DNA from 2 places in the Rhizobium sp. ZPR4 genome. Region 1 is predicted to be linked to the other one. Evidence: riboswitches for the same ligand, from Rfam matches in the RefSeq annotation. Region 1 holds a riboswitch; the other holds the start of a gene.
The links. A riboswitch is a leader RNA that binds a small molecule or an ion and turns the genes downstream of it on or off. The one in region 1 is predicted to bind FMN.

Region 1 (15,405 bases):
TCTATTGCGTAGAGAGTGATCGGTGTGTATCGTTAAAGAGTGATCGGTATATATCAATTGCCGTCACAGGTCCAACAAGGAGATATCCCATGCCCATTACACTCACCGTATCCGAAGGGTTGCTTTCGTCCGAAGCGCAGGCGCAAGCTTTTGCTGGATTGACGGATGCAGTCCTCGATGTTGCCGGCTTGACCGGGAATGCATTCATGACGGCCAATGTCATCGGGTCGATCAACGTGCTTCCGGCCGAACACGTGCTGGCAGCCGGAAAGCCCGTTGCCGCGGCCTTCATCGAACTCAAGCTGCCCGAAATCGCGCTCGCGACCGCCGAAGCCAAGTGCGCTTTCATTGCAAGAGCGACTGATGTCGTCGAACAGGCGGCCGAAGGGCGGATCAAGCGCGAGCATATCTGGTCGAATATAGTTTATGCGCCTGAAGGCGCCTGGGGCATTGCGGGCCAAAGCTACAGCAATGCTGATCTGGTCGGCGCCATTGCGAGCGCCGCAGCGCCCGAGGTCGAAGCTCATCGCGCTTGAGTTGAAGCAATTGGCATCAATACCGGGCGGCCGCGTGGGCCGCTCGTCCGACAACAAGGGGAGTCAGGAGTTGCAACTCGCCAATTATCTGTTTTTCACGACGCATTGTGAGGACGCGCTTGCCTTCTATACGGCCTGCGGGCTTGGCCAAGTGACGCTGTTGGTCCGTCATGGTGCGGATGGGATACCGCTTGCCCGCGAAGCAATGCGGGGCAGGGTAATGCACGCTCGCTTCGAGGGGCCAGGCGTCTTGTTCTTCGCCTCCGACAATCATGACGCCGAGCCGATGCGCGGCTCTGCGCACATGCTCATGATGGATGATCGCGGTAGCACTGGCGAGATTTTTGCCCGGCTTGCCGAGGGCGGTACCGTAACGACGCCGCTCGCCGTGCAGCCTTGGGGCAGCTACTACGGCAAGCTGACGGATCGGTATGGCGTGCAATGGATGGTCGATTGCGTGTAGTAGTCCGGTCGTCCGGACGAATTCATATGATTGTCATGAGACGTGGCTATCAAGGGGGCAGTCCACTCCAACAGCGAGAGCATCATGACGAGCGCAGCAACGACTTATGCAACCTGGCACAAGGAACCGCAGGGCGACGCCGCAATGGCGGAATCGCACAGCCCCTATTGGCGGCATTTCATCGAAACGGTGCCGGAGCGGGATTTCTCCTCGAAGACTGTCCTGGACTTCGGCTGCAATCGCGGTGGTTTTTTGCGGCTGCTTTATGCCATGCGGCCGTTCCGACGCGGCGTTGGCATTGATATCGCTTCGGAGTCCGTGGCTGCCGCTGTCGAAGCTGTCGGCAATATGCCGCTGCAGTTTCATGTGACGACCGATTTATTGCCTTTTGCCGACAGCTTCGATGTGGCCTTCAGCTATGAGGTGATCTATCTGCTGCCGGAACTGAAAGAGCATGCCGAGGGGATGTTCCGGGCCATGCGCGATGGGGGCGTCTATTACGCGGTGACCGGGTGCCACAATGAAATGCCGCTTTGGCCGAAATGGCTCGAACTGATCGGCAACAACAGCAATGCGCCGATGCAGGATCGCTCGCCACAGGACTATATCGAGGCGTTCACGACGGCCGGCTTCGATGTTTCCGTCAGGCGTTTCGGCTATGACGGTTTCGTGCGCGCGACGAAGGACCGCAAATACTATCCGAGCATTCTCGATGCGTTGAGCTATCCGGCCGAATACAAGCTTCTGTTCCGGCTCGAGAAGCGCATCTGACATGGAGACGATCGATCGCAAGGGCGGCAGCGCCCTCTGGCATCAGATCGGCGAGATCCTGGCGGCTGATATTGCCACCGGGACTTTCGCGCCAGGAGAGAAATTGCCGACCGAGCCTGAGCTGATGCAGCGCTTCGGTGTCAGCCGCTTCACCGTGCGTCAGGCGCTGGGCCATCTGGAGCAGCGCGGACTGGTGCGTGCCGAGCAGGGACGGGGAACCTTCGTTCATAGGGGCGTGCTCGACTATACGCTGTCGAAGCGCACCCGTTTTCACAAGAACCTGATCGAGCAAGGTTTCGAGCCGGGCGGCGAGTTGCTCGTCCACGAAATCGTGCCGGCGACGGAACGCGTTGCCAGCTATCTGAAGCTGGCGGTTGGGGCACTGGTCATCCATCGTCGCGGCGTGATGACGGCCGATAGCATTCCGGTCGAATTGGGCGATTCCTATTATCCGGCTGACCGTTTTCCCGATTTCGACAAGGCCAGATTGCAGCATCCGACAATCTCGGCGGCACTCGCGAGCTATGGCGTTACCGACTACGAGCGCTTGCAGACGGAGATCGAGGCGCGCATGCCGACAGCCGAGGAGGCGCGGATCTTGCGCCAGCCGAAATCAACACCGCTGCTGGTGACGCGCAAGGTGGATGCGGATGCGGCGGGTATGCCGATAACCTACTCGGAATCGGTCTGGCCGGCTGAACGCACCACGTTCAATCTCGATTTGCGATAGAGAGCGTCCGCGAGCTTTGCGTCAGCGGTGGGAGAGGATGTTGACGACCTTGCCGAAGGGATCGCGGACATAGAAACGGCGAACGCCCCAGGGCTCGTCCGTAAGGTCATACAGTATCCCGAAGCCCATGGATGTGGCGCGCTGATAGAGTCCGTCGACATCGTCGACTTCGATGGAGAGATCGGGGACGAGTGTTCCCGAACCGCCTTCGCTGGCGACGCTGATCTGCGGAACCGTTGCCGCTTCGGAGGCGAAGGTGACGATCCAGCCGTGATCCATGACGACGTCGAGGCCGAGCAGGTCATGGTAGAAGAGACGGGCCGTGGCGGGATCGGCGGCAGGGAGGTTAGGGATGATGCGTAGGACGGTCACTGACGTTTCTCCCTTGTGATGTGGAGGCGGGCTTTGGCCGCGCCTCCACTACGCTGGTTCAGACCGTGACGGCCGGTAGCAGCTTGGCGCGTTCGCTGAGGATATGGCGGCAGGCGCTGGCCACTTCGCGGCCCTTGATGATGAAATGTTCCTTGAAGAACTGGATATGTGCTTCCGACTCCTGGAAATGATGCGGCGTCAGAACCGCCGAGAGGATCGGCACACCGGTATCGAGCTGGACGCGCATCATTGCGTCGAGGACCGTGTTCGCAACGAATTCATGGCGATAGATGCCACCGTCGACAACGAAAGCGGTGGCGACGATCGCGGAATAGCGGCCGTTGCGGGCAAGGGTCTGCGCATGCAGCGGAATTTCCAGTGCGCCGGGCACGTCGAAGATATCGATCGGCGATGCGCCTTCCACCGTCTGCCATTCGGCAACGAAGGAGTCGACCGAGCGGTCGACGATGTCAGCATGCCAGCGAGCCCGAATGATCGCGATGCGGCTCGGCTGGGTAGAAATCGAAATGGTCATGAATTTTGCCTTTCAAGGGTTGTTGTCAATTATCCCTTGGGCGAACACGCATGAACGCAGCACTCCCCGCGCGGAGGAGGGTACGACCCTGCTTGCTCTCTTCCATCCGGACTATACCGTCGGCTCCGGCCTCTCACCGGATCTGCTGACCCTTCCGAAAACTCGGAAGGCGCTCGCGGGCTCGGGGAAAATCCCCATACCGCCGGTGGGGAATTGCACCCCGCCCTGAGAACGCCTGGACTATAGATGCTTTCCCTCATGGAAATCAAAGAAAAACGCCGGGCTTTTGACCCGGCGTTTGCAAATAATTTTTCAAACTAGCCCTATGAGGCGAGGCGGCTTCTCAATCCTGGATGACCAGCAGGTCGGAGGAGGCGAAGCGCAGCGTCACCTTCTCGCCAACGCTCGGAGGCATCATGCCGGGGCTGTTGAACATGTCGAAGGAAATCGTGTTGCCAGCGACGTTCATACGAGTGCGGATGACGGAGCCCAGGAAGTGTGCCGAGGAAACCTCGCCCGTCAGCGCCGTGTCGCCCTTGGCCGATTCCGCCAGTGAGCCGGCTTCCGGACGCAGGGCGAGCGATACGGTATCGCCCGGCTTGTAGGCCGTGACCGACTGCTTCAGGGTCACGCCCTGATCACCGATCATGATCCGGTTGCTGTCGGGATCGACGACCTTGCCCTCGATCAGGTTCAGCGTACCGACGAAGGAGGCGACGAAGCGCGTTGCCGGCGTGTTATAGATCTCGAACGGCGTGCCGATCTGGTCGGCGCGGCCGGCATTCATGACGACGATGCGATCGGAGATCGACAGAGCTTCTTCCTGATCGTGCGTCACGAAAACTGTGGTGATGCCCAGCTGCTGCTGGATGGCGCGGATTTCCTCGCGCAGTGATACACGGATCTTGGCGTCGAGGGCCGAGAGCGGCTCGTCGAGCAGGAGGACCTGCGGCTTGACCGCGATGGCGCGGGCGAGCGCCACGCGCTGCTGCTGGCCGCCGGACATCTGATAGGGATAGCGGCCGGCGAGGTGATCGAGCTTGATGAGAGCAAGCATTTCCTTGACGCGCTTGTCGATGTCGGGCTTCGCCATCCCGGCGACCTTGAGGCCGAAAGCGACGTTGTCGTGCACCGTCATGTTCGGGAACAGCGCGTAAGCCTGGAACACCATGCCGATATTGCGCTGGTTCGGTTTTAACGCCCGCTGATCCTTGCCGTTGATCGACAGGGTGCCGGCGGTCGGTGTTTCGAAACCGGCGATCATGCGCAGCACGGTCGTCTTGCCGCAACCCGAAGGTCCGAGGAAGGAGATGAATTCTCCCTTCTCGATGTTCATATTGAAATCGTGAACGACGTGGATATCGCCGAAGGACTTCTTGATGTGGGTGAGTTCGAGAAAAGCCATGGTGAGGAGCCTTACGCCTTAATCGGAGCCAATTTGGAGAAGCGGGAAACGAGCTGCAGGAAGCCCATGCTGAGCCAGGTCACTGCAAGCGCGATGATGGCCAGTGCCGAGGACTGATAGGCCTGGTTGGCGCCGACGAGCTGCATGTAGGGGCCGAAAGCCGGCCGATTAAGCAACGATGCCATCGTGAATTCGCCCATGACGATCGCCAGTGTGATGAACGCGCCGGAGAGAACGCCACTCATGACATTGGGGAAGATGCAGCGGAACATGATGGTCGTCCACTTCGCGCCAAGGCTTTCCGCCGCTTCCGTCAGGGTGCCGACGTCGATCGTGCGCATCGCCGTATCGACCGAACGATACATATAGGGGAGCGACAAGACAATATAGGAGCAGACCAGTAGGAAATTCGTGGTCTGCTCGAAGCCCGTCAGAGGCAGGATCGAGGACGAATTATAGAGACGCAAATAGCCGAAGACGATGACGATTGCCGGGATGACCAGCGGCATCAGGGTGATGAATTCGACGATCGGGCGTAGCTGCGGCAAACGAAGCCGGACCCAATAGGCCGTGGGAACCACGAGCAACATGCCGACGATGATGGTCAGCACGGCCATGAGCATGGAATAGCCGAACGCATAGAGAAAGTGCGAGTCGGAAAAGACCGAAGCGTAGGCGTCGAAACTATAGGCGTCGCGGCGCATGCGCAGCGAGAATTCCAGCGTGCCGATGAGCGGGACGATGAAATAGATGGCGCCGATGACGACCGCGATCCAGGCGAAGAATTTCTGCAGCTTCATTTCTGCCACCGTTCTGCGCGCATGCGCATGATGATGTAAATGACGTTGGAAATGCCTGTTATGACGATCATGCCGAGAGCCATCGCATAGCCGAGATTGGCGTTATGCAGGACGTCGCCGCGGATCTGTGCATAGAGCTGGATCGGGATGATGTTCAGCGAGCTGCCCGTCAGCGCGATGGCCGTTGCGATGGCGCCGAAAGCGTTGGCAAACAGCAGCAGTGTCGTGCCAAGCAGGCTCGGCCAGAGGATGGGCAGCGCCACCATCAGCCAATATTGCCAGTTGGTGGCTCCGAGGATGGAGGCGGCTTCGCGCCATTCCTTCTTCATGCCGTCCAGGGCGGGCGTGATGATCAGCACCATCAGCGGAATCTGGAAGTACATGTAGGTGACGGTCAGGCCAATGAAGCTGTAGAGATTGAAGCCCGTCGCATAGAGGTTGAAGCCCAACCAGTCTCTCATCAACACGGTGACGAGGCCGAGGCGGCCGATCGTGGCGATGAACGCGAATGCCAGGGGCACGCCGGCAAAGTTGGAGGCAACGCCGGAAAAGGTGAGAAACGTGTGGCGCACCCAGCCCGGCAAGCCGCCCATGACCAAGGCCCAGGCAAGGTAGAAGCCGATCAGGGCGCCGCCGAGCGAAGACGTGACCGACACCTTGATGCTGATCCAGTAGGAATCCCAGATCGACTTGGTGAACAGATCGCCGATGTTCTTCAGCGTCAGGCTGCCGTCGGGCGTCAGAAAGGCGCCGGCGATCAGGTAGATCGTCGGGAGAATCAGAAACAGCAGCGCGAAGATCAGGAAGGGCGCTATGCCCAGCCAGTCGACAACCACGCGTTTGTTGATCAGGGGGGGACTGCTGATCGTTGATGTTGTCACGGTGCTCATGATTGGCCCAATCCGCGGCGTCAAAAAAACGGAAAACCTCCCCGCTTGAGCGGGGAGGTCGTGTCAGGTTTGATTACTGTACGTTCGAACCGACGACGGAATCCCACTTGGTGGTGATGGCGGCCTTGCCTGCATCCTGCTCGTCGAGCGTCGGGAATACGGCCTTTTCGTAGGCAGCGGCCGGCGGCAGCTTGTCGAGAAGTTCCTGCGGGACCTTCTTGTTCTTCGCCAGGTCGTTGAAGCGGATCGGGTGGCAATAGCCCTTCAGCCAGCCGATCTGGCCTTCGTCGGAATAGAGGAACTCCATCCAGAGCTTTGCAGCGTTCGGATGCGGAGCGAAGGCCGAGATCGCCTGGACGTAAACGCCTGCGATAACGCCCGAAGCCGGAACGGTGACGTCAACCGGCGGGTTGCCGTTCAGGCTGTCGCGCCAGGAAAGACCGTTGTAGTCCCATGCGACGACGATCGGGGTAGCGCCCTGTGCGAGCGAAGCGGACTTGCCGATGACCGGAACGAAATTGCCTGCCTTGTTCAGCTTGGCGAAGTAGCCGAGACCGGCTTCACCGACCTTGGTGGCGTCCTTCTCGCCGGCAGCGAGGCCGGCGGCGTAGACGGCCTGAACGGCCTGGTTCGAGGTGCGCGGGTCACCTGCGAGCGAAACAGTGTTGGCATATTCCGGCTTCAGGAGGTCAGCCCAGTCCTTCGGCGGGTTCTTTACGACGTCCTTGTTGGTGACGAAGGAGAGAACGCCGTAGTAGTCGCCGTACCAGTAGCCTTCGGAATCCTTGGCGCTGTCCGGAATGGAATCCCAGGTGGAAACCTTGTAAGGCTGCAGCAGGCCTTCCTTCTTGGCGGTCGGGCCGAAAGAGAGACCAACGTCGATCACGTCCGGAGCCTGCGGGCCGGTATTGCCCTTGTTGGCGCGGATTGCTTCGACTTCATCGCCCGAGCCGGCATCCGGGTTCAGTTCGTTGACTTCGATACCGTACTTCGCCTTGAATGCAGCGATCAGGTCACCATAACCGCACCAGTTGTGGGGCAGGGCGATGGTGGTCAGCGTGCCTTCCTTCTTGGCGGCAGCGATGAGATCGGCGCTCGGTTCTGCGGCCGCAATAGCCGTCGAAGCGACGAGCATCGCGGTGGAGATTGTCAGAAGACGATGAATTTTCGAGATCACTGCATTTCCTCCTTTTGGGTTTTCAGTGTCTGGCGTTGCTGTTAATGACGTTACATGAAGGTTGTGTGACGACTTCAAAGCGTTGCGTTTGCTGAAAACGCAGTCGATTTTTGCTTCTAATCGACAAGTATGACAGTCGCTGTATTTCACGCTGCTCCACGAACCGTTATTTTGTGTTTTCATTCCCCTTCAGCTTAGCTTGCGAAACAACTTTGTTTGTTCGAAAAGACCTTCCAGTGTCTTCATGCGCTCGCTTGTCTCGTCCCATGTCGAGCTTTGCACGGCTTCGATTAGGGCTTCGACGATAAAGAGAGTGACAACCGACGAATCCCAAGCGGACGGCGCCTCGATCTGCACGCGAAACGTGTATTTCGCATGCTTGGCGGCAGGCGTTGCCCACTGGTCGGTGAAGACGATGATTTCGGCGCCGCGGCGGCGGGCGGCGGCGGCCAGATTGACCATTTCCTGCTCGTAACGCCTGATGTCGAATATGACGAGCAGATCGCCCGGATTCATGTTCAGGACATATTGCGGCCAGGTGCTTGAATTGGAAGAAAGCAGCGTCGTGTTGGGTCGGATGACCTGCATATGGGTGAAGAAATACTCGGCAAGCGCCCCCGTAATGCGCCCCCCCACGAAATAGAGGCCGCGTTTCCTCTCCGACAGCAGTGCCGCAACGCCGTCGAACGTCGCCACATCGATATCCGACAGGGTCTGTCGCAGGTTGCCCATGATAGCGTCGGCGAAACGATTGAGGATATGCGTGCCTGGCGCATTAGACGCCCAGCGATCGTGCTTCGTCAGCGGGTTGGAGATCGTTGCCTCGACCTCTTGATGAAGATGGGCCTGGAAGTCCGGATAGCCTTTGTATCCGAGCTTCTGCACCATGCGCGCGACCGTCGGTGTCGAAACCCGCGCATTCTCTGCAACGGTGGTAATGCTGCCCAGCCCGGAAACGGGATAGTTGTCGAGCAGGCTCTTGGCGAGCTGCTTTTCGGCGCGCGTCAGCGTGTCAAAGCGCGCGTTGATCACGTCCGAAACTGTCTTCGACGCATTGTTCACTCGATTTTTGCTCCCCGGGACGGTCTGATGCCGCTTTCCTCTCAGGATATAACAACGCTGTCACATTTCGAGTCAATGTCACAAATGAAGAAATAATTTCAGTTTCCAGTTGACAGCGACGAAAACCTGAAGAATTCTTTTCTTATAAACATTTTATTAATCGGCAATGGGGCGTCTCCGATGCTTGCGCAGCAAGGCATTTTGACGAAGGCGGACGGCGATTGTGTTGCGGTCGAAAGACCGGACGGAAGCAGTGCGGTCCTGCTCGTCTGCGAGCATGCCTCTTTCGCGCTTCCGGAGCGGTTCGGCGATCTTGGGCTTTCCGTCGAGGCGCTTTCCAGCCATATCGCCTGGGATCCGGGCGCACTCGCGGTTGCAAGAGGAATTTCCGCCGGCTTGAATGCCACCTTGGTTTTTCAGCGCTTCTCCCGGCTGATTTATGATTGCAACCGGCCGCCGGAAAGCGCTGGTGCCATGCCGGAGACGAGCGAGATCTATACAATCCCCGGCAATCAGCATCTGGGCGAGGCGGATAGGCAGGCGCGTACGGAAGGGCTCTACATTCCGTTTCACGATCGCATTCGGGCGCTCTTGAAGGAGCGGGCGGCGCGCGGACAAAAAACCGTGATCGTGACAATCCACAGTTTCACGCCGGTCTATAATGGCAAACCACGGGCAGTGGAGCTTGGCATTCTGCATGACGAAGACCGTTGGCTGGCCGATCGCATGCTGGATGCCTCGGCTGAGGCGCCGCTCTATCAGACAGAGCGCAACCAGCCTTACGGACCTGAAGATGGTGTGACCCATACGTTGAAGCTGCATGGGCTCGCCAATGGTCTGCATAACGTAATGATCGAGGTCCGCAACGACCTCATTCGAGATGACGTCGGCCAAGGGGTCATGGCCGATTATCTGACGGGGCTTCTCCAGAGCAGTCTGGAAGCCTGAGCATAAAAGAAAAAGACCCCGGGGAGCAGTTCAACTGCGATCGGGCCGCATGGCAAAACGCCAGCGGTCAATGTGACACATGGTTCTCCGCAATCCCGCGGACGACCGGGCTTTAGGGGGAATGGCATGTCTGATTATTCAGAGTTAGACAAAAAGCAGGATATTCATATTCTGCACTCCATGGGCTATGCCCAGGAGCTGGAACGGCGCATGAGTTCATTCTCGAATTTCGCCATTTCCTTCTCCATCATCTGCATTCTATCAGGCGGTATCAACTCGCTCGCACAGGCAACGTCGGGTGCAGGCGGTGCCGCAATCGGTATCGGGTGGCCGCTTGGCTGCCTGATTTCGGGTGTTTTCGCGCTCTCGATGGCGCAGATTTCCTCGGCCTATCCCACCGCCGGTGGCCTCTATCACTGGGGTTCGATCCTCGGTAACCGCTTCACCGGCTGGCTGACGGCTTGGCTCAATCTTCTTGGCCTGATCACCGTGCTTGGCGCGATCAATGTGGGTACCTGGGGCTTCTTCAGCGGCTCCATCGCCCCCTGGTTCGGCATCGCCGTCGATACCAACACTTCGGCCGGTTTTGCCAACCAGATCATTTTCGTCGCCATCATCACCGGCCTGCAAGCCTTGATCAATCACTTCGGCATCAGGCTCACGGCAAAACTGACCGACATGTCCGGCTACCTGATCTTCGCTGCCGCGATCGCGCTGACCATCGTCTGCCTGATCGGCGTGAAGAGCTGGGACATCAGCCGCATCTGGACCTTCACCAACTATTCCGGCACGCCGGAAGGTGATGCTTCCGTTTGGCCGAAGATGGACAATATCTGGTACGTCTTCGCCCTTGGTCTGTTGTTGCCGATCTACACGATCACGGGTTATGACGCCTCTGCGCATACGTCCGAAGAGACCGTAAAGGCCTCCAGCTCCGTACCGCGAGGCATGGTCTCCTCGGTCTGGTGGTCGTCGTTGTTCGGCTACATCATGCTGCTGGCCTTCCTCCTGGCGATCCCGGACATGAACGAGGCATCGAAGCAGGGCTGGAACGTCTTCTTCTGGACGATCAACAGCATCACCAACCCCGTCGTCGCCAACATCCTCTATGTTGCGATCTTCATCTCGCAGCTGCTGTGCGGCCTTGCGACCGTGACATCCGCATCGCGCATGATCTATGCCTTCTCGCGTGACGGCGGCCTGCCATTCTCGAAGTCGCTTGCCAGCGTCAGCCCGAGGTTCCGCACGCCTTCCGTCGCCATCTGGACGGCCGCGATTCTTGCGGTCCTGTTCGTCTGGGGCGCTTCGCTCGTCACGATCGCCGGCTCTTCGGCCTACACCATCGTCGTGTCGTGCACCGTCATCTTCCTGTTCCTCTCCTTCACCGTGCCGATCGTCCTCGGCATCAAGGCGATCGGAACCGCGAAATGGCCGAAGATGGGGCCGTGGAACATGGGTATCGGCACCTATAAGCTGGTCTCGGTTCTGGTGATCATTGCTATGGCGATCATTTTCATCATCGGCGTGCAGCCGCCGAATGAATGGGCGCTCTACATCACAATCGGCTTCCTGGTACTGACCGCAATCATCTGGTTTGCCTTTGAAAAGCGCCGTTTCCAGGGGCCACCGATCGGGGACATGATTGCCAAGCGTCAGGCCGATATCGCCGCCGCCGAACGAGCTGTCGGCGAGGTGTGATCCTCATCCATCATCAATCCGGCAGGGGCCGCGGCCGCGGCCCCATCCAACTTGACGAGCGGCTCCGGTGATACATCCGGCCGTGCCGCTGGCCGACCCACTTCTATCTTTCAGGCGGACCAAATTATGAGCAGCAGCTATACGTTCGACGACCTCAAGCGAGATGTGGCCGAAGGGCGCATCGATACGGTTCTGGCATGTCAGGTCGACATGCAGGGCCGGTTGATGGGCAAGCGCTTCCAGGCGGAATTCTTCATCGAAAGCGCCTGGAAGGAAACGCATAGCTGCAACTACCTGCAGGCGACGGATATCGAGATGGAAACCGTCTCCGGCTACAAGTCGACGAGCTGGGAGAAGGGCTACGGCGACTATACGATGAAGCCGGATCTCGCCACGCTGCGCCGCATCCCCTGGCTGGAAGGCACGGCGCTCGTCCTCTGCGACGTGCTTGACCACCATACTCATGAGGAAGTCGCGCATTCGCCGCGCGCCATCCTCAAGAAGCAGGTGAAGCGGCTGGAAGCCATGGGGATGAAAGCCTACATGGCTTCGGAGCTCGAATTCTTCCTGTTCGACCAGAGCTACGACAGCGCCCGTGAATCCGGCTATCGCAATCTCAATCTCGTCAGCGGCTACAACGAGGATTACCACATCTTCCAGACCACGAAGGAAGAAGATGTGATGCGGGCGATCCGCAAGGGACTGCAGGGTGCCGAGATCCCCGTCGAAAACTCCAAGGGCGAGGCTTCGGCCGGCCAGGAGGAAATCAACGTCCGCTATGCCGATGCGCTGACCATGGCGGACCGTCACGCCATCATCAAGAACGGCTGCAAGGAGATTGCCTGGTCGAAGGGCAAGGCCATTACCTTCCTGGCCAAGTGGAATTACAGCGCTGCCGGCAGTTCATCCCATATCCATCAGTCGCTCTGGAGCGCGGACGGCAAGACGCCGCTGTTCTTCGACAAGGAAAAAGAACACGGCATGACGCCGATGATGAGGCATTACGTTGCCGGCCTTCTGACGCATGCCAGCGAGATCACCTATTTCCTGGCGCCCTATATCAACTCCTACAAACGCTTCGTTGCCGGCACCTTCGCCCCCACCAAGGCGATCTGGAGCACGGATAATCGCACGGCCGGCTATCGCCTGTGCGGTGCCGAGACCAAGAGCATCCGTATCGAGTGCCGTGTCGGCGGCTCCGACCTCAATCCTTATCTCGCATTTGCGGCCCTGATCGCTGCCGGCATCGACGGGATCGAGAACAAGCTTGAGCTGGAGGCGCCCTTCGTCGGCGACGCCTATGGCGCACGCGAAGTTCGCGAGATTCCGCGCACCCTGCGTGGCGCGACCGAGGCCCTGACCAATTCGAAGATGCTGCGTGCCGCCTTTGGCGACGATGTCATCGATCACTATACCCGCGCTGCCGAATGGGAGCAGGAGGAGTACGATCGTCGCATCACCGATTGGGAAGTGGCGCGCGGATTCGAAAGAGCGTAAGGCTTTTGCGATCTGCCTCTTGCCCGATTTTCGTTCTAGGGTCAGGCAGAGGCGCCGAGATGCCAGCACACCTGCCGTTTCCTTTTGAAGGCGGCCAAAGGTTGTGCAACATCCGGCAATCAATTGGATGACCAGGAAAACAGGAATTCGATCATGACCATGATCACATGCGTCTCCCCGGTGAACGGAGAGGTTTATGCCGAACGTCCGGCCTTGCCGCTGGATGCCGCCAAGGAAGTTGTGGCTCGCGCTCGCAAGGCACAGAAGGATTGGGCACGCCGCCCGCTGGAAGATCGTGTCCAGCTCGTGCTGAAGGGTGTCGCCCGGCTTAATGAGATGGCCGATGTGGTCGTGCCGGAGCTTGCCTGGCAGATGGGCCGCCCGATCAAATATGGCGGCGAGTATCGCGGCTTCAACGAGCGCTCCAACTACGTCGCATCGATCGCCGCTGATGCGCTGGCACCCTTGGTCGTCGAGGACAGCGCCAATTTTGCCCGCCGCATCGAGCGCGAGCCGCATGGCGTCGTCTTCGTCATCGCGCCCTGGAATTATCCTTATATGACGGCGATCAATACGGTCGCCCCGGCGCTGATGGCCGGCAATGCCGTCATTCTCAAACATGCAAGCCAGACGTTGCTCGTCGGCGAGCGGCTCGTGCAGGCCTTTGTCGAGGCCGGCGTTCCCGCCGATGTCTTCCAGAATGTCTTCCTCGATCACGAAACGACATCGGCGCTGATCGCAGCCGGCAGTTTCAACTTCGTCAATTTCACCGGCTCCGTCGAAGGCGGCCGGTCGATCGAGCGGGCGGCTGCGGGTACGTTCACCAGCCTCGGGCTCGAGCTTGGCGGCAAGGACCCGGGCTATGTCATGGAAGATGCGGATCTCGACGCTGCCGTCGATACGCTGATGGATGGCGCCACCTTCAATTCCGGCCAGTGCTGCTGCGGCATCGAGCGCATTTACGTGCATGAATCGCTCTACGACAGCTTCGTCGAAAAGTCCGTCGCCTGGGTTTCGAACTACAAGCTCGGCAATCCGCTTGACCCCGAGACGTCGCTCGGGCCGATGGCGCACAAGCGCTTTGCCAAGGTGGTGCGTGAGCAGATCGCCGATGTGGTTGCCAAGGGTGCGAAGGCGCTGGTCGACCCGAAGCTGTTCCCGGCCGACGACGGTGGCGCCTATCTCGCGCCGCAGATCCTCGTCAACGTCGATCATTCGATGGCTTTCATGCGCGAGGAGACTTTCGGTCCGGCCGTCGGTATCATGAAGGTGAAGAGCGATGCGCAAGCGCTGGAGCTGATGAATGACAGCCCCTACGGCCTGACGGCTTCGCTCTGGACGAAGGATGTCGAGCGCGCCTCGCGGATCGGCCGCGAGATCGAAACCGGCACCGTCTTCATGAACCGCGCCGACTATCTCGATCCGGCACTGTGCTGGACCGGCGTCAAGGAAACCGGCCGCGGCGGCTCGCTGTCGATCATCGGTTTCCACAATCTGACGCGCCCGAAATCCTATCACCTGAAGAAAGTAACAGCATGAGCAACATCTCAGCCAATTGGAGCTATCCGAACGCCTTCAAGCTCGGCCGCGGCCGGATCAAGGAACTGGCGGACGCCTGCAAGAGCCTGGGCATGAAGAAGCCGCTCCTGGTCACCGACCGCGGCCTTGCCTCGATGGCGATCACCAAGACGGCCCTGGATATCCTGGAAGATGCGGGTCTGGGCCGGGCGCTTTTTGCCGATGTCGATCCGAACCCGAACGAGAAGAACCTCGAAGCCGGCGTGAAGGCCTTCAAGGATGGCGGTCACGATGGCGTCGTCGCCTTCGGCGGCGGTTCAGGCCTGGATCTTGGCAAGTGCGTCGCCTTCATGGCTGGCCAGACACGGCCGGTTTGGGATTTCGAAGATATTGGTGACTGGTGGACCCGCGCCAACGTCGAAGGCATCGCGCCGATCGTCGCCGTGCCGACGACGGCAGGCACCGGTTCGGAAGTCGGCCGTGCCAGCGTCATCACCAATTCCGCGACGCATGTGAAGAAGATCATTTTCCATCCGAAATTCCTGCCCGGCGTCGTCATCGCCGATCCGGAACTGACCGTTGGCATGCCGAAGATCATTACGGCGGGTACGGGCATGGATGCGTTTGCCCATTGCCTGGAAGCCTATTCCTCGCCCTTCTATCATCCGATGTCGGCCGGTATCGCGCTGGAAGGCATGCGGCTCGTCAAGGAATTCCTGCCGCGCGCCTATCGCGAAGGAACCGATCTCGAAGCTCGCGCCAACATGATGAGTGCTGCCGCCATGGGCGCCGTCGCTTTCCAGAAGGGCCTTGGCGCCATCCACGCGCTCTCCCATCCGATTGGCGCCGTCTACAACACGCATCACGGCATGACCAATGCCGTCGTCATGCCGGCCGTCCTGCGTTTCAACCGCAAGGCCATCGAAGACAAGATCGCACGTGCCGCAGCCTATCTCGGCATTTCGGGCGGTTTTGACGGCTTCTATGACTATGTGCTGCAGTT
Region 2 (15,405 bases), on a different replicon from region 1:
ATTGGTGGCACCTCTCTTTCCGGGGGATCTGGCGGCATTGGCGGCACGCTCATCGGTGTCCTGATCATCGGCGTTCTGCGCAACGGTCTCAACTTGCTCAATGTCTCGCCATTCCTGCAGCAGGTCATCATCGGCATCGTCATCGTACTTGCGGTCGGCGCGGAAACGATCCGTAGGCGGCGGGCCTGACATTCAGGTCCGCGTTCGGCGGACCTTTACCAGTTCCTCTCCGAGAGGTTTGGAGCGGATCACATGCCCGAGGGGGAGGACGTACCCAAGGGTTCACTGAAAAAAGGAGGAAATAAAATGAAATTTGCGCGCATTCTTCTGGCCTCGGCCGCCGTGCTTGCGATGTCATTGGGTTCTGTTCAGGCAAAAGACACCAAGAAGATCGGTCTGGCTGTTGCAAACCTGCAGGCAAACTTCTTCAACCAGATCAAGCAGTCCGTCGAGGATGAAGCCAAGAAGCGCGGCATCCAGGTGGTTACCGTGGATGCCAAGGGCGATGGCCCGACCCAGATCAACCAGATCCAGGATCTGCTGACCCAGAACATCGATGCCTTGATCTATATTCCGGCCGGTGCTGCGGCGGCAAGCGTTCCCGTAAAGCTTGCCAAGAATGCCGGCATTCCGGTTGTCAACGTCGACCGCAACGCCGACGGTGCCCCCGGCGACACCTTCCTTGCAACGGATTCCGTCGCGTCCGCCAAGGCCGTTTGCGACTACATCCTCAAGCAGGCCGGCGGCAAGGGCAAGATGGTCATCATCCACGGCCAGAAAGGCACGACGCCTGAAGTCGACCGCAGCAAGGGTTGCGCTGAATCGCTGAAGGCGAATCCCGGCGTGAAGGTGGTTGCCGAGCAGTATTCCAACATGTGGGCCCAGGACGAGGGATTCCAGATCATGCAGAACATGCTGCAGGCAAATCCTGACGTATCGATCGTGTTTGCTCAGGCCGACGCGCTTGCACTCGGCGCAGCACAGGCGATCAAGGTTGCTAACCCATCCCAGAAGATCGTTGTCGGCGGCTTTGATGGTGACACCGCCGCTCTCGAAGCACTCAGCAAGGGTGTCTTCGACGTCACTGCGACACAGCAGACGCAGAAGATGGGCCGCGATGCGGTCGCCAATGCCGTCAAGCTCGTCGCCGGCGAGAAGGTGCCCGCAGTGCAGCTCATGGACGCCACGCTGACGACCAAGGAAAACGTGGCCGGCTTTATCGCCAACCATCCGTAATCGTCCTGAAATCTTGAGGAGGTGTGCCGTGACTGAGCCCGTTCTTTCCCTGAGAGGCATATCCAAGCGCTACGGACCGCTTCAGGTGCTGAAGAATGTCAGCCTTGATGTCTATCCGGGTGAGGTGGTCGCGCTTCTCGGCGAGAACGGCGCCGGCAAGTCGACATTGTCGGGCATTATCGCCGGGTCACGCACACCCTCCGAGGGAACAATGACATGGCTGGGGCAGCCTTATGCCCCGGCCACCCCGCGCGACGCGATCGACAAGGGTGTCGTCCTGATCCATCAGGAATTGCAGCTCTTGCCGCATCTTTCGATCGCCGAAAATGTCTTCATCGGGCGGTGGCCGATGAAGAATGGCGCCGTCGATCGCCCCCAGATGGTCCGGCGCGCGCAGGAACAGCTTGCACGCCTGAACCTGCATATTCCGGCGACGCGCAAGGTCGCGGGCCTGTCGACGGCCAACCAGCAGCTCATCGAAATCGCCAAGGCGCTAGCGCTCAATGCCAAGCTGCTGATCCTCGACGAACCGACCGCGGCGCTCGGCGGCGCGGAGACCGAGGCCCTGTTCGAGCAGGTAAGAAAGCTTCGGTCCGAAGGCGTCGGCATTGTCTACATTTCGCACCGCATGGAGGAGATCAAGCAGATCACCGACCGCATCGTCGTCCTGCGCGATGGCGAGCGCGTCCAGGAGTTTGCCGATAGCGGCACCCCCGTTCGCACCATCGTCGAAAGCATGGTCGGTCGTTCGCTTGACCGGATGTTTCCGGCTCTTCCCGAGCCGACGGACCGGGCGGTACTACAGGTCAATGGGCTGACTTCTCCCGACGATTCATTTCGGGATGTGACGTTCGACGTTCGGGCCGGCGAGATTCTCGGCATTGCCGGGTTGGTTGGTGCCGGCCGCACGGAACTCGTTCGCGCCATTTCCGGGGCCGATCCGATCAGCGCCGGTTCGATCAAGCTGGAGGGCAAGGAGCTCAAGCTTCGCGATCCGGCGGATGCGATCGCAAAGGGCATCGTCATGGTGCCCGAGGATCGCAAGGAACAAGGTCTCGTCGTCGGTCATCGCATCAGCGAAAACATCATCTACGCCAATCTCGACAAGCTCGGCGGACGTTGGATCACATCGCGCGTCAAGCGCGCCTTTGCCGAGAAGGCGGTGGCGAAGTTCGGCGTCAAGGGCCGGGCCGAGCAATATGCGTCAGACCTGTCGGGCGGCAACCAGCAAAAGGTCGTCATCGCGAAGTGGCTGATGCGCGACCCCAAGGTCGTCGTCCTTGATGAACCGACCCGGGGCATCGATGTCGGCGCCAGAGCCGGCATCTACGACATCATCGTGAACCTGGCGAAACAGGGTGTCGCGGTGATCGTCGTCAGCTCCGATCTTGAGGAGGTTCTTGGCGTCTCCAACCGAATTCTCGTGCTTGCCCAGGGCAAGCAGGCAGGCATTCTCAATCGTGACGAGGCGAACGACGTCTCGGTCATGGAACTCGCGACAATCTAGAGCATTTCCAGGAAAATTGCGTAGCGGTTTTCCGTCTGGAATGCCTAAAGAAACAACAACATAGAGCGTTTTCGCGATCGAAGAAAAGCGAAAACGCTCTAGACAAACAGAAAGGAAGAGCGGTGTCCGACATCACTCTGAACGCCCCGAAACTCTTCGATCTCAAGGGACAGGTCGCGCTCGTGACCGGCGCCGGAAGCGGGATCGGGCAACGCATCGCAATCGGCCTTGCTCAATGCGGCGCCGATGTAGCGCTTCTTGATCGTCGCTCCGACGATGGCCTGGCGAACACGGCCTCGCATATCGAGGCGGCCGGTCGTCGCTCCCTCCAGATCGCGGCTGACGTCACCAGCAAGTCCTCTCTCGGGGAGGCGGTTGCGCGTACCGAGGCGGAACTCGGTCCGCTGACACTTGCGGTCAATGCCGCCGGTATCGCCAACGCCAATCCTGCGGAGGAGATGGAGGAAGACCAGTACCAGACGCTGATGGACATCAACTTGAAGGGCATTTTTCTGTCCTGCCAGGCAGAAGCACGCGCCATGCTGAAAAACGGACGCGGATCGATCGTCAACATCGCCTCCATGTCGGGTGTGATCGTCAATCGGGGTCTGAGCCAGGCCCATTACAACGCCTCAAAAGCGGGCGTGATCCACATGTCGAAGTCGCTGGCGATGGAGTGGGTTGGCCGCGGCATCCGCGTCAACACCATCTCGCCGGGATATACCGCGACGCCGATGAATACGCGCCCGGAAATGGTTCATCAGACCAAGCTCTTCGAGGAGCAGACGCCGATGCAGCGTATGGCAACGGTCGATGAGATGGTCGGACCTGCCGTCTTCCTACTGTCGAATGCCGCGAGCTTCGTGACGGGCGTCGACCTGCTCGTCGATGGCGGCTTCTGCTGCTGGTGATGCGATGAAGAAACTGATTGCCGGCAACTGGAAAATGAACGGTCTCGCTTCCTCCCTGGCTGAGATCGAGGCGCTGAAGGGAATAACGGGCGAGGCGGCATGTGACATCGTCGTCTGCCCGCCCTTCACGCTGGTGGAAAAGGCGGCCGAATGCGCTGGAGGCTCGACGATTGCCGTCGGCGCACAGGATTGCCATGCGCAGGCCGCAGGCGCCTATACCGGAGACGTTTCCGCCGAGATGCTCGCCGAAATCGGCGCTCGCTTCGTCATCCTCGGACATTCCGAACGCCGCTCCGCCTACAAGGAAATGGATGCCGCAGTCGCGGGCAAGGCTGCCGCGGTTCACAGGGTGGGGCTGACAAGCATCATTTGTGTCGGCGAGACGCGCATAGAACGAGACGAGGGAAGGGCGATCGAGGTGGTTCGTGCTCAGCTTGAAGGCTCAATTCCCGAAACAGCGACCAGTTCCAACACGACGATCGCCTATGAACCCGTATGGGCGATCGGGACAGGACTGGTTCCGACCCTCGAGCAGATAGAGGAAGTGCATTTGTTCATCCGCCAGATGCTTAACGAGAAGCTGGGAGACGATGGAACTCGCGTCAGGATCCTCTACGGCGGCTCGGTCAAGGCGTCGAATGCAAAGGCGATCTTCGGCGTTTCCAACGTCGATGGCGCTCTCGTCGGAGGCGCATCGCTGAAGGCATCGGAGTTTGCCGGGATTATTACGGCGGCCGTTTGAAATCGCCAGCAACAGGCAGGGCGATCGGCCCCTCGAGCCGGCGCCTGGTGTGGCTGTCACCGCGAAAGGAACAGAGAATGCAACGCTTCGAAAACAAGACCGTCGTCATCACTGGCGCAAGCCGCGGCATCGGGGCTGCGATCGCCAAACGGTTTGCCCGCGAGGGCGCCAATCTGGTGGTTTCCGCCAACGAGGATTCGGTCCATACGGTCGCCGATGCGATCAAGGCTGACGGCGGCAAAGCGATTTCCTTCGTCGGCGATGTGACGGACAAGGCCAGTGTGAAAGGTCTCTACGACGCTGCCGAGGCGGCCTTCGGCGCCGTCGATGTTTCCATCCAGAATGCCGGCGTCATCACCATCGCCCGCGTCGAGGATATGACCGAGGACGAATGGGACAAGGTCATGGCCGTCAACACCAAGGGCGTCTTCCTCTGCGCCCAGGAGGCGATCGCCCGCATGCGCAAGCATGGCCGTGGCGGCCGCATCATCAATACCGCCTCCGGCCAGGCGCGCGACGGCTTCATCTATACGCCGCATTATGCGGCATCGAAGATGGGCGTCGTCGGCATTACCCAGAGCCTTGCCAAGGAAGTCGCGACCGAGGGCATTACCGTGAACGCCTTTTGCCCGGGCATCATCGAAACCGACATGTGGGCCTATAACGACCAGGCATGGGGCAAGCTGCTCGGCAATTACGGTCCCGGCGAGCTCATGAAGGAATGGGTCGAAGGCATTCCGATGAAACGGGCTGGGTCGGGTGAAGATGTTGCCGGCCTCGTCACTTTCCTTGCCAGTGACGATGCCGCCTATATCACCGGACAGACGATCAATGTCGATGGCGGCTTGATCATGTCGTAGTTCGACAATGAGGAACGGTGCGTTCATCGGGCGGATCGAATTCTCGACGATTCGGCGATCAAAGCCTCTTGCGGAATGAGGCGTTGATCCCTTATCTTTCACTTGTTCTCAGGGCGGGGTGTAATTCCCCACCGGCGGTATGAGGAGTTTCCTCGAGCCGGCGAGCGCCTTCCGAGCTTTCGGAAGGGTCAGCAGATCCGGTGAGATGCCGGAGCCGACGGTCATAGTCCGGATGGAAGAGAGCAACGCAGGAGACGCCGCTTGATGGTGGCGTTCACATGCTTGTTCGCCCAAGGGAAAATGGTGGCTTTGACCGGCCATGCACGCCGTTTTAACGGCAACCCTTGAAAGGCAGGAAAATGGCAATTTCGAAAATTGAAGATGCGATCGCCGCGATTGCGCGAGGCGAGATCATCGTGGTTGTCGATGATCTCGACCGCGAAAACGAAGGCGACCTGGTGATTGCTGCCGAAGCAGTCACGCCGCAGGCGATCGCCTTCATGATGAACCATGCCCGTGGTCTCATCTGCGTTCCGATGGAGGGCGAAAGGCTCGACGAGCTCGACATTCCGTTGATGGTGCCGCGCAACACGGAAGTTCTGAGGACCGCGTTTACCGTTTCGGTCGACTACATCCCGGAAACCACGACCGGAATATCCGCCGCCGACAGAGCGGCGACTGTTCGGGCTCTCGTCAGGGACGGATCTCGTCCGGAGGAATTTGCCCGGCCCGGTCATATCTTTCCGCTTCGTGCGCATCCAAACGGCGTCCTGTCGCGCCCGGGGCACACGGAAGCAGCTGTGGATCTTGCAAGGCTTGCCGGCCTTTCTCCGGCCGGCGTCATCTGCGAAGTGGCAAACGACGACGGCACGATGGCGCGTCTTCCAGAGCTCGAAGTTTTCGCCGAGCGGCATGGCCTCCATCTTGTCACGATCGAGGATCTCATCGCCTACAGAGCTGCGAGTGCTCCCTTCAAGGCTGCCTGATCGTTCTGATACAGCCTATCTGATCTCGTCCGGATCGATGGTGATCCAAGGCTCTCCTACGCCCCTTGGGGACTAAGGAGAGCCTTCTTCAGCCGATGAATATGTCCGGCGCCAATTCCGCAGCAGCCGCCCACCATCGTTGCGCCGGCATCGACCCAGGAGCAGGCGAAGCGTGAATAGGCGTCATCGTTCAGGTCCTCTCGGGTCGCATGAAGGCCCTCGTTGGCGGCGGACTCGCCTTGCTCTCCCTCGAAGGCATTGGCATAGACGCCGATCTGCAGGTTCTTGCCGCTCCGGTTGAAAACCTCCGCTGCTGCGTCGACGGCCTCTCGCATGACTTCCGGTTTGCTGCAGTTAAACAGGAGTGCGTCGGCGCCAGATGACGCCGCCCACCGAGCCGCATCCGCGACGGCTTCGCCGGATCGAAGCTTGGGCGAGGCGCCGTTTCTTTGCGCGGCATCATCCGCCAGCGTGAAGGAAATCCAGAACGGCTTTCCTGTTTCAGCGACCGCAGTCCGAACCGCGTCTGCCTCCGCGATCAGGCTGAGGGTTTCGCCGAGCCAGACATCGACATAGGGGTCGAGGTTTTCGACCAGAACCTTGAGATAGTCCTGTACCTTTGACGGATCGAAATTCTGCGGCTCGTAAGAGCCGAAGATCGGGGGCAGCGAACCGGCGACCAGGATTTTTCGATCCTTGCAGGCATTCGCGGCGTCGCGCGCCAGCCGCCCGGACAGGGCAATGAGATCGGCCCCTTCCTTCCAGAACCGCTCCTCACCAATGTGGAAAGGGACGAGCGCATAGCTGTTCGTTGTAACAACGTCCGATCCGGCGGCAATGAATTCGTCATGGACCTGCCGGACGATCTCCGGCGAATTGACGAGCGCCAGCGCCGACCATTCCGGCTGTTTCAATTCTGCGCCGAGACGCAGCAGTTCGCGGCTCATGCCGCCGTCGAGGATCAAGAGTTTGCTCATGAATGGAATCTCCAAAATAACGCGGATCTGCGGGGAGGTTTGACCTCTCCTTCGTGCCGTGGGTTAGCGCCGCACCGGTACCTGCGCTTCCAGAAAACGGAAGCTTCGTGCGATGATGGCTGTAAGGATGAGATAGAAGACGGTGACGACGATCAGCGGTTCGTAGACGAGCAGCGTGTCCTGGCGAACTTTCGTGGCAACGGCGTAGAGATCCATCACCGTCACGGTGAAGGCGAGCGGCGTCGCCTTCAGCTGCATGACGATTTCGCCGCCGATCGTCGGCAATGCGATGCGAATGGCGCGCGGCAGCCAGATGCGCCGTGTCAGCGTGAAGGGCCGCATGCCGAACGCGCGGCCGGCTTCCAGCTCGCCTTTCGGGACCGCAAGCAACGCGCCGCGCAAAACCTCTGCCTCGTAAGCCGCATAATTCAGCGTGAAGCTGACGGCCGCGAAGAAGAAACCTTCGCGCAGGATCGGCCAGAACAGGCTCTGACGGATACCCGGGATCATCGGTAGGAGAGAGCCGACACCGTAGTAAAGCAACCAGAGCTGTATCAGCAGCGGCGTGCCTCGGAAGAAGGTGCAGTAGCCGCGGGCAAGGCTGCGCAGGATGGGGCCGCCACTGACCTGAGCGAAGGCGAGGCCGACGGCGATGATGAAACCGAAGACGACGGAAATCACAAGCAGCGACAGCGTTTGGACGGCTCCCGTTAACAGAAGCGGCCAATAGGATGATATCCACGAGAAGGTCATGTCAACGTTCCTCAGGCAATCTTGGGCTGGCCGCGCCGAACGCGCCGCTCCAACAGGTTGAAGAGGGCGTTCGAAACGAGCGTGAGAGCGAGGTAGATGAGGGCGGACGCCAGAAAAAAGATGAAATAGTGCTTGGTGCTAGCACCAGCGAGACGTGTGGCGAGAGCCAGCTCCTGATAGCCAACGACCGCGACGAGAGCGCTGTCCTTGGTGACCGACATCCAGAGATTGGCAAGACCGGGAAGGGCGTTTGGCAGCAAGGCGGGCAGGATGATGCGGCGGAAGCGCAGGCGCGACCCCATGCCGAAAGCCTTCGCTGCCTCGATCTGGCCGACGGGGATCGCAAGGATCGCGCCGCGCAACACCTCCGTCATATAGGCGCCCTGCACGAAACCGAGCACGGCAACCGCGACCGCAAAGCCGTTCAATTCGAAGGCGGGCAGATTGAGCGCGACGAGGAGACGATTGAGGCCATCCATTCCCGCATAATAGAGCCCGACAATCAGGATCAGCTCGGGGACCGCGCGGACGGCGGTGGTGTAGAGTTCGAGTAAGAGCCGGAGCGGCCTGATGCCGGAGAGCTTGCCCAGCGCACCGCCAGTACCAAGCAGAAGGCCTATCAGAAAGGCGCCGGCGGAGATGGCGACCGTGGAGGCGGCTCCGGTCAATAGCACGCCACCCCATCCGGGCGGATAGGGGGAGAGCAGGTCCAGAATGCCTTGCTGGGAGGTCGCCATCGTCGCTATTTCTTACTTGGCGCCGTAGATATCGAAGCTGAAATACTTCTTGGTGATCTCGTCGTATTTGCCGCTGGCGCGTACTGCGGCGATCGCTGCGTTGAGCTTTGCCTTGAGTTCGGTGTCTTCCTTGCGAAGGCCGCCGGAAACGCCGGCTCCGAGAATTTCCTTGTCGTCGGCCACGTCGCCCATCTTGGCGCAGCAATCCTTGCCGCCATCGCTTTTGAGGAAAGCGTCGAGAGCGAGTGAATCGCCGAAGACATAGTCAATGCGGCCTGCAGCGAGATCCTGAAACGCCTCGTCGAGCGTCTGGTAGGTCTTCTCGTCCGCGACCTTGGCAAAGTATTTCTTGTAGTATTCCGACTGGATGGTCGACACCTGAATGCCGATGGTCTTGCCCTTGACGTCGTCTGCAGTTGCGCCTGGCTTCTGGTCCTTCGGACCGATCAGCGTGCTGGGCGTATTGTAATATTTGTCGGTGAAATCGATGACCTTCGAGCGCTCGGCCGTATTCGACATGGATGACCAGATCACATCGAACTTCTTGCTCTGAAGTGCCGGGATAAGGCCATCCCAGGAAAGCTCGACGATCGAGCATTTCTCTTTCATCTGCTCGCAGACGGCATCCATCATATCGATTTCCCAGCCCTGCCATTTGCCCGAGGCATCCTTGGCGAAGAAGGGCGGATAGGATTCGTTCATGATGCCGAAGCGAACCTCAGCCTGAGCCGTCATGGCGGAGAGCGTAAGGGCGAGCCCGGCGAATAGAGTGGAAATCAGTTTCATGTAAGGGATTCTCCTAATGGTTTTGTCTGCGAATGAGATGTGGATCAGGACGTCAGCATGCCGGTGAATTCCCGACAGCGAGCGCTGATTGGGGCGTCGAAGATCTGCCTGGGCGGCCCTTCCTCCTCTATCCGTCCCTGATGCAGGAAGAGAACGTGGTTCGAGACATCGCGGGCAAAGCGCATTTCATGGGTGACCAGCAGCATGGTTCGACCCTCCTCTGCGAGGTCACGGATCACCTTGAGCACTTCGCCGACCAGTTCGGGATCGAGTGCCGATGTCGGCTCGTCGAAGAGCATAACCGCCGGATCGATGCAAAGCGCGCGCGCGATCGCTGCCCTCTGCTGCTGACCGCCGGAGAGGAAGGCCGGATAGGCATCGCGCTTGTCGTAAAGCCCGACTTTATTGAGAAGAGCCTCCGCCTTTTCGATCGCCTCGCGACGGGGGATGCCCAGAACATGCACCGGAGCCTCGATGATATTTTCGAGAACGGTCATGTGGGCCCAGAGATTGAAACTCTGGAATACCATGCCCAGGCCACTGCGCATCCGCTCGATCTGCCGCCAGCTTTTCGGTTGCATCTGTCCGTGGCGTCCCTGCCTCAGGACGACTTCCTCGCCGTTGACGAGGATGCGGCCGCGATCGGGCATTTCAAGCAGGTTTATGCAGCGCAGAAACGTGCTTTTTCCGGAGCCGGACGAGCCGATGATGGAAATCACGTCCCCTTGATTGGCGGTGGTTGAAACGCCCTTGAGGACTTGATGTGACCCAAAGCTCTTGTGGAGATCTTCCACACAAAGTGCCTGGGAGGACCGCGCTGTCATATAGAATTCCGATGAAAAACAATTTGCGGAGAATATCGCGAAGAAGAGCGGAATTTGCGCGCAATTTCAGATCATTTTGCATAAAAAATGCAAAAATGTATTCCTTGTGCATCTTTTATGATAGAATAGAGATGTTGTCGCCTGATTTCATCGGCGCCTAAAGGAGTGGGGAATGGAAAACCTGGATCGCTTTGATCGCGATATTCTCGATATCGTCCAGCGCAATTGCCAACTCACTGCCGAAGCGATCGCCGAAGAGGTCGGCCTTTCGACATCCGCCGTGCAACGGCGCCTGAAACGACTGCGCGAAGATGGTATCATCAAGGCGGAAATCGCGGTCGTCGATCGCAAGGCGACGGGGACCCCGATGGTGTTCATCGTCGGCATGGAAATCGAGCGGGACAATTACGATGCGCTTGCCAAGTTCCGCCTTTGGGCGGAAAAGCAGGACCATATCCAGCAGGTCTATTATGTCACGGGTGCCGTCGATCTCATTGCAATCGTCACTGCCAGGGATGTCGAGCATTATGACGACATCGCCGCCGTGATCATGGCGGAAAATCCGCAGATCCGGCGCATGCACACCAATGTTGTATTGCGTGACGTCAAGCTTGGATTGCTCGTGCCGCTGGCAGAGGGTAACGACGCCGGACGGTAACCCGCGGATTGCAGAATGATCGGCGGGCACGCCGTGCCCGCCTGTTATCCGTACGCGCCAAGGCGAGAAGCAACTATCCCCTGGACATATCCAGGGGCGGCATCACATCCGCCTTCAAAGGGCTGACATAGGGTTTGCGGGCGGTTTGTTCGGCCAGGGCGGCTTTTGCACCTTCCATCAATATCGGATCAGTGATCGCGGCAAGTCCTGTCGCTGCCATCGCTTTTGCTGCGTGCACCATCGCTTTGTGCGCCGCCGGCATCTTGCCTTGAGCCACCACCTGCCATGTATGAAACGGCGTGCCGATCGCAACCGTTGGCGCGTGAACCTGAACGGTCGGGACGACCCAGCTGACGTCGCCAACATCCGTCGACCCGATCAATGGCTTGCGATTTGCGTTTTGCGGGGTGAGAAAGGTCGCGAGCGGCTCGTCAGTGACGGGCATTCCGATCGCCTGGTATTCGGCCGCGATATCGGCATCAGACAAGGTGCCCTGAATTTTCCTGGCAAATGCGCGATCCCCGTCATCGAAAGACGGTACGCCCAGCTCCTCCATCGCATTGTAAAGAGCCTGCTCGAGCGGCTTGTTGCCCAAGGTGTTGGAGACTGCGCTGATAATCTTCATTTCCACGCTGGTTTCGGTCATCAGGGCAGCGCCCTGCGCAATCTTGTAGACGCGTTGCACCAGATCGAGCATATCCTGCAATTCCATGGCGCGTATCGAGTATCGGACACGCGCATGGGCTTGAACCACATTGGGAGCGATGCCGCCCGTGTCCAGTATGGCCGAATGCACACGGGCATCGGACGGCATATGTTCCCGCATGTAGTTTACGCCAACGCTCATCAGCTCAACGGCATCCAATGCGCTACGCCCCAGATGTGGGGTGGCTGCTGCATGTGAAGCGCGCCCCTTGAAGACGAAATCGGCGCGCGTATTGGCCAATGATAATGGCGGCACTACCTCCCAGAAGCTGTTGGGATGCCACGAAATGGCGATATCGACATCGTCGAACGCGCCTTCGCGCACCATGAAGGCCTTGGCAGCGCCGCCTTCTTCTGCAGGACATCCATAGTAGCGAACGCGCGCTGGAATTCCTTTTTCCTTCAGGAAGTTCGCCAGCCCGACAGCCGCGAGCATGGCACCGGAGCCGAGCAGGTTATGGCCGCAACCATGACCGTGACCGCCCGCCTCGACAGGCTTGTGTTCGGTAATACCCGCCTCCTGGCTGAGGCCTGGCAGCGCATCGTATTCTCCGAGGAATGCAATGACAGGGCCGCTCTCGCCCAACTCTCCAACAAGGGACGTTGGAATTCCGGCTATCCCTTCTTTCACGCGAAAGCCTTGATGCAGGAGCTCGGCCTTGTGTTCCGCAGCGGAGCGGACTTCGGTGTAGCAAACCTCGGGCATCCCCCAAACGCGATCACTCAGTTCGATGAGGCGCTGTTTGGAATCATCGATCTTCGACCAAAGCTCCTGGCGGTCATTCGCATTCATTTGCAGCTCCGATTTTGTTAAATCCTGCGGATTGTCCACCATCAGGAAGGTGTCGTGTTCGCGTGGCATCTTATGCTCGCCAGGTTTTCGACATGCAATCGTTTTGAGCTGTTGGCTTCGGTAACGGTCGGAATGACTCTGGCATAAGGATTCGTCTGGTTGCGAGATGGCCAGCGTTCCCGCCGGATCGGGCCCATATTGCCTGACCTTCAGGATTTTGAACGGAGAATGACGCAGCCTCCGTGGGTGAGCTCGGCTTGATCGCAGGGTCTTCACCGCGTCTGGCTGTGACGCACAAGCTGGTTCAACACATTATTTCTGATGCGCGCAACAACGTGTCGCGTGATCGCAATTCGGTGGCGCTTTACAAAACGAACTAGTTCGTACATTATTATCGGCGAGGAGTGACGGATGCTGCATCGTGCGGCATCGATGACTGTCAGGATGATCTCGGATGTCCTTGTAAGCGGGTGCAGGCGGAGGCCGGATGCGCCCGGTTATGATGTGTCCTCGATATCCGAATGCTCTGGGGAGGAACGACCATGAAAGCACAAATCGAACATAAGACACCCAAGCGCGCGGCTCTTGCGAGCTGGTTGGGAAGCGCCGTCGAGTATTATGACTTCTTCGTCTACGGTACGGCAGCAGCTCTCATATTCCCGAAGATCTTCTTTTCGGCGGAAGATCCGCAAACGGCGGCCATCGCCTCGTTCGCGACCTTTGGCGTTGCCTATATCATGCGGCCGCTGGGTGCAGTCGTTCTGGGTCACGTCGGTGACAAATTCGGCCGCAAGAAGGTGCTGACGTTCACGCTGCTCCTCATGGGGTTTTCGACCTTCATCATAGGCTGCCTGCCGACCTATAATCAGGCTGGCATTCTGGCGCCTGTTCTTCTGGTTCTGGCGCGCTTGCTGCAGGGCATTTCAGCTGCCGGCGAACAGGCTGGCGCCAGCTCCATGACGCTCGAGCACGCGCCTGAAAATAGGCGCGCCTTTTTCACCAGCTTCACGCTGAGCGGAACACAGGCCGGGCTGATCCTTGCAACATTGGTCTTCATCCCGCTTGGAAAGCTCGATGAAGCCGCATTGATGTCATGGGGTTGGCGTATCCCGTTTTTCCTGAGCTTCGTGGTGGTCATCGTTGGATTCTGGGTTCGCCGCACACTTGCGGAAACACCTGCCTTTCTGGAGGAAACCAAGAAGGGCGAGGTCGCAAAAGTTCCGCTTGTCTCGCTTATCACCAATTATTGGGCGGATGTCCTGCGCATCATCTTTGCGGCGTTGATTTCCGTCGTCAGCACGATCTTCAGCGTCTTCACCCTGTCCTATGCCGTCAACACCATGCATATCGATCGCTCGACGATGCTGACCGTTCTGGTGCTTGCCAATATCGTGGCGCTCGGTGCGATTCCCGCTTGGGCCATTCTCGCAGACCGCATCGGCCGCAAGCCCATATTCATCTTCGGTGCCGTCGGCTGTGCGGTGCTGATCTGGCCCTACATCTGGGCCATCAGCCAGAACAACCTCTTGCTGGTCTTCGTCCTCGGTATCCTGCTTTCCGGCGTGGTCTACAGTGCATCGAACGGCATCTGGCCGGCGCTGTATGCTGAAATGTTCGACACCCGCGTGCGCCTGTCCGGCATGGCTGTCGGAACCCAGATCGGCTTTGCACTCGGCGGCTTCGCGCCGACAATCAGCGCAGCCGTGATGGGCACAGGACCGATGGGATGGGTGCCGGTTGCCGTGTTTACCTCGATCACAGCCTTGATTGCCGCCATTTCCGCGGCAACCGCAACGGAGACCTACCGGACGCCGATCGATCAACTCGGCAGGGATGAACGACGCTTGGCAGCTTCCGTTCGCCACGCCGATCGCACGGTCTAGCCGTCGCGTCTGATCTTGATGGTGATAACGTGTCGCGATCGCGGATGAGTTTGTTGAAAATCGTCAAGTAACGGGATGAAACAATGAAAACCTCGATTGCGACCGTTTCGATCAGTGGTGACCTCAAGGAAAAGCTTCAGGCCATTGCCAAGGCAGGTTTCGATGGTGTCGAAATCTTCGAGAATGATTTCCTCGCCTTCGATGAATCGCCGCGCCAGGTCGGCCAGATGGTCAGGGATCATGGGCTGGAGATCACGCTCTTTCAGCCCTTCCGGGACTTTGAGGGCATGCCCGAACCCCTGCGCAGCCGAACCTTCGATCGCGCCGAACGCAAGTTCGACCTGATGCAGGAGATGGGGACCGATCTTGTTCTCGTTTGTTCAAACGTCTCGTCCGTGGCGCTGGGCGGGATCGATCGAGCCGCGGCCGATTTCTTCGAGCTCGGCGAAAGAGCGGCCAGGCGCGGCCTGCGCGTTGGCTATGAGGCGCTCGCCTGGGGACGGCACATTCACGATCATCGCGACGCCTGGGAAATCGTCCGTCGGGCCGATCACCCGAATATCGGGCTCATTCTCGACAGCTTCCATACGCTTTCGCGCAAGATCGACGTCAATTCGATCCGATCGATCCCGAAAGAGAAGATCTTCATCATCCAGCTTGCCGACGCGCCGTTGATCGACATGGATCTCCTTTATTGGAGCCGCCATTTCCGCAACATGCCGGGCGAGGGCGATCTTCCCGTGCTCGAATTCATGAAGGCCGTCGCCGTGACTGGCTACGACGGCTATCTCTCGCTGGAGATTTTCAACGACCAGTTTCGTGGCGGTTCGCCGACCGCGATTGCCGTCGATGGCAGGCGCTCTCTCATCTATCTCGGTGACCAGGTTCGTCGCGCGGAAAGCAGCAGCCTCACCTTGCCGCCGATGCCGACGCGCGCCGAGGTGGAGGGCGTTGCCTTTATCGAATTTACCGTCGATGAGGCGGAGACATCCGTGCTCGCGGATCGGCTGCGTGCCCTGGGCTTTCGCCATGTCGGGCGCCACAAGA

Region 2: it holds a riboswitch for FMN, as region 1 does, so the genes downstream of both, ribB (3,4-dihydroxy-2-butanone-4-phosphate synthase) here and ABOK31_RS09730 (6,7-dimethyl-8-ribityllumazine synthase) in region 1, are expected to answer to the same signal.

Annotation. Positions count from the first base shown of each region.
Region 1 covers NZ_CP157967.1:1,968,705-1,984,109, reverse strand. The annotation lists gene ABOK31_RS09755 (Tautomerase enzyme) at 90-536, shown strand; gene ABOK31_RS09750 (VOC family protein) at 607-999, shown strand; gene ABOK31_RS09745 (class I SAM-dependent methyltransferase) at 1,084-1,770, shown strand; gene phnF (phosphonate metabolism transcriptional regulator PhnF) at 1,772-2,500, shown strand; gene ABOK31_RS09735 (VOC family protein) at 2,522-2,872, opposite strand; gene ABOK31_RS09730 (6,7-dimethyl-8-ribityllumazine synthase) at 2,931-3,407, opposite strand; FMN riboswitch at 3,498-3,644, opposite strand; gene ABOK31_RS09725 (ABC transporter ATP-binding protein) at 3,751-4,812, opposite strand; gene ABOK31_RS09720 (ABC transporter permease) at 4,824-5,612, opposite strand; gene ABOK31_RS09715 (ABC transporter permease subunit) at 5,609-6,502, opposite strand; gene ABOK31_RS09710 (extracellular solute-binding protein) at 6,576-7,679, opposite strand; gene ABOK31_RS09705 (MurR/RpiR family transcriptional regulator) at 7,869-8,741, opposite strand; gene ABOK31_RS09700 (N-formylglutamate amidohydrolase) at 8,922-9,689, shown strand; gene ABOK31_RS09695 (amino acid permease) at 9,816-11,387, shown strand; gene ABOK31_RS09690 (glutamine synthetase family protein) at 11,514-12,884, shown strand; gene ABOK31_RS09685 (aldehyde dehydrogenase family protein) at 13,038-14,423, shown strand; gene ABOK31_RS09680 (iron-containing alcohol dehydrogenase) at 14,420-15,405, shown strand, end outside.
Region 2 covers NZ_CP157969.1:109,098-124,502, reverse strand. The annotation lists gene ABOK31_RS28435 (ABC transporter permease) at 1-189, shown strand, start outside; gene ABOK31_RS28430 (sugar ABC transporter substrate-binding protein) at 307-1,236, shown strand; gene ABOK31_RS28425 (sugar ABC transporter ATP-binding protein) at 1,265-2,743, shown strand; gene ABOK31_RS28420 (SDR family oxidoreductase) at 2,866-3,654, shown strand; gene tpiA (triose-phosphate isomerase) at 3,659-4,396, shown strand; gene ABOK31_RS28410 (glucose 1-dehydrogenase) at 4,474-5,256, shown strand; FMN riboswitch at 5,357-5,504, shown strand; gene ribB (3,4-dihydroxy-2-butanone-4-phosphate synthase) at 5,616-6,242, shown strand; gene ABOK31_RS28400 (homocysteine S-methyltransferase family protein) at 6,299-7,219, opposite strand; gene ABOK31_RS28395 (ABC transporter permease) at 7,283-7,972, opposite strand; gene ABOK31_RS28390 (ABC transporter permease subunit) at 7,984-8,709, opposite strand; gene ABOK31_RS28385 (transporter substrate-binding domain-containing protein) at 8,722-9,495, opposite strand; gene ABOK31_RS28380 (ATP-binding cassette domain-containing protein) at 9,540-10,319, opposite strand; gene ABOK31_RS28375 (Lrp/AsnC family transcriptional regulator) at 10,492-10,977, shown strand; gene ABOK31_RS28370 (M20 family metallopeptidase) at 11,051-12,475, opposite strand; gene ABOK31_RS28365 (MFS transporter) at 13,018-14,358, shown strand; gene ABOK31_RS28360 (TIM barrel protein) at 14,442-15,405, shown strand, end outside.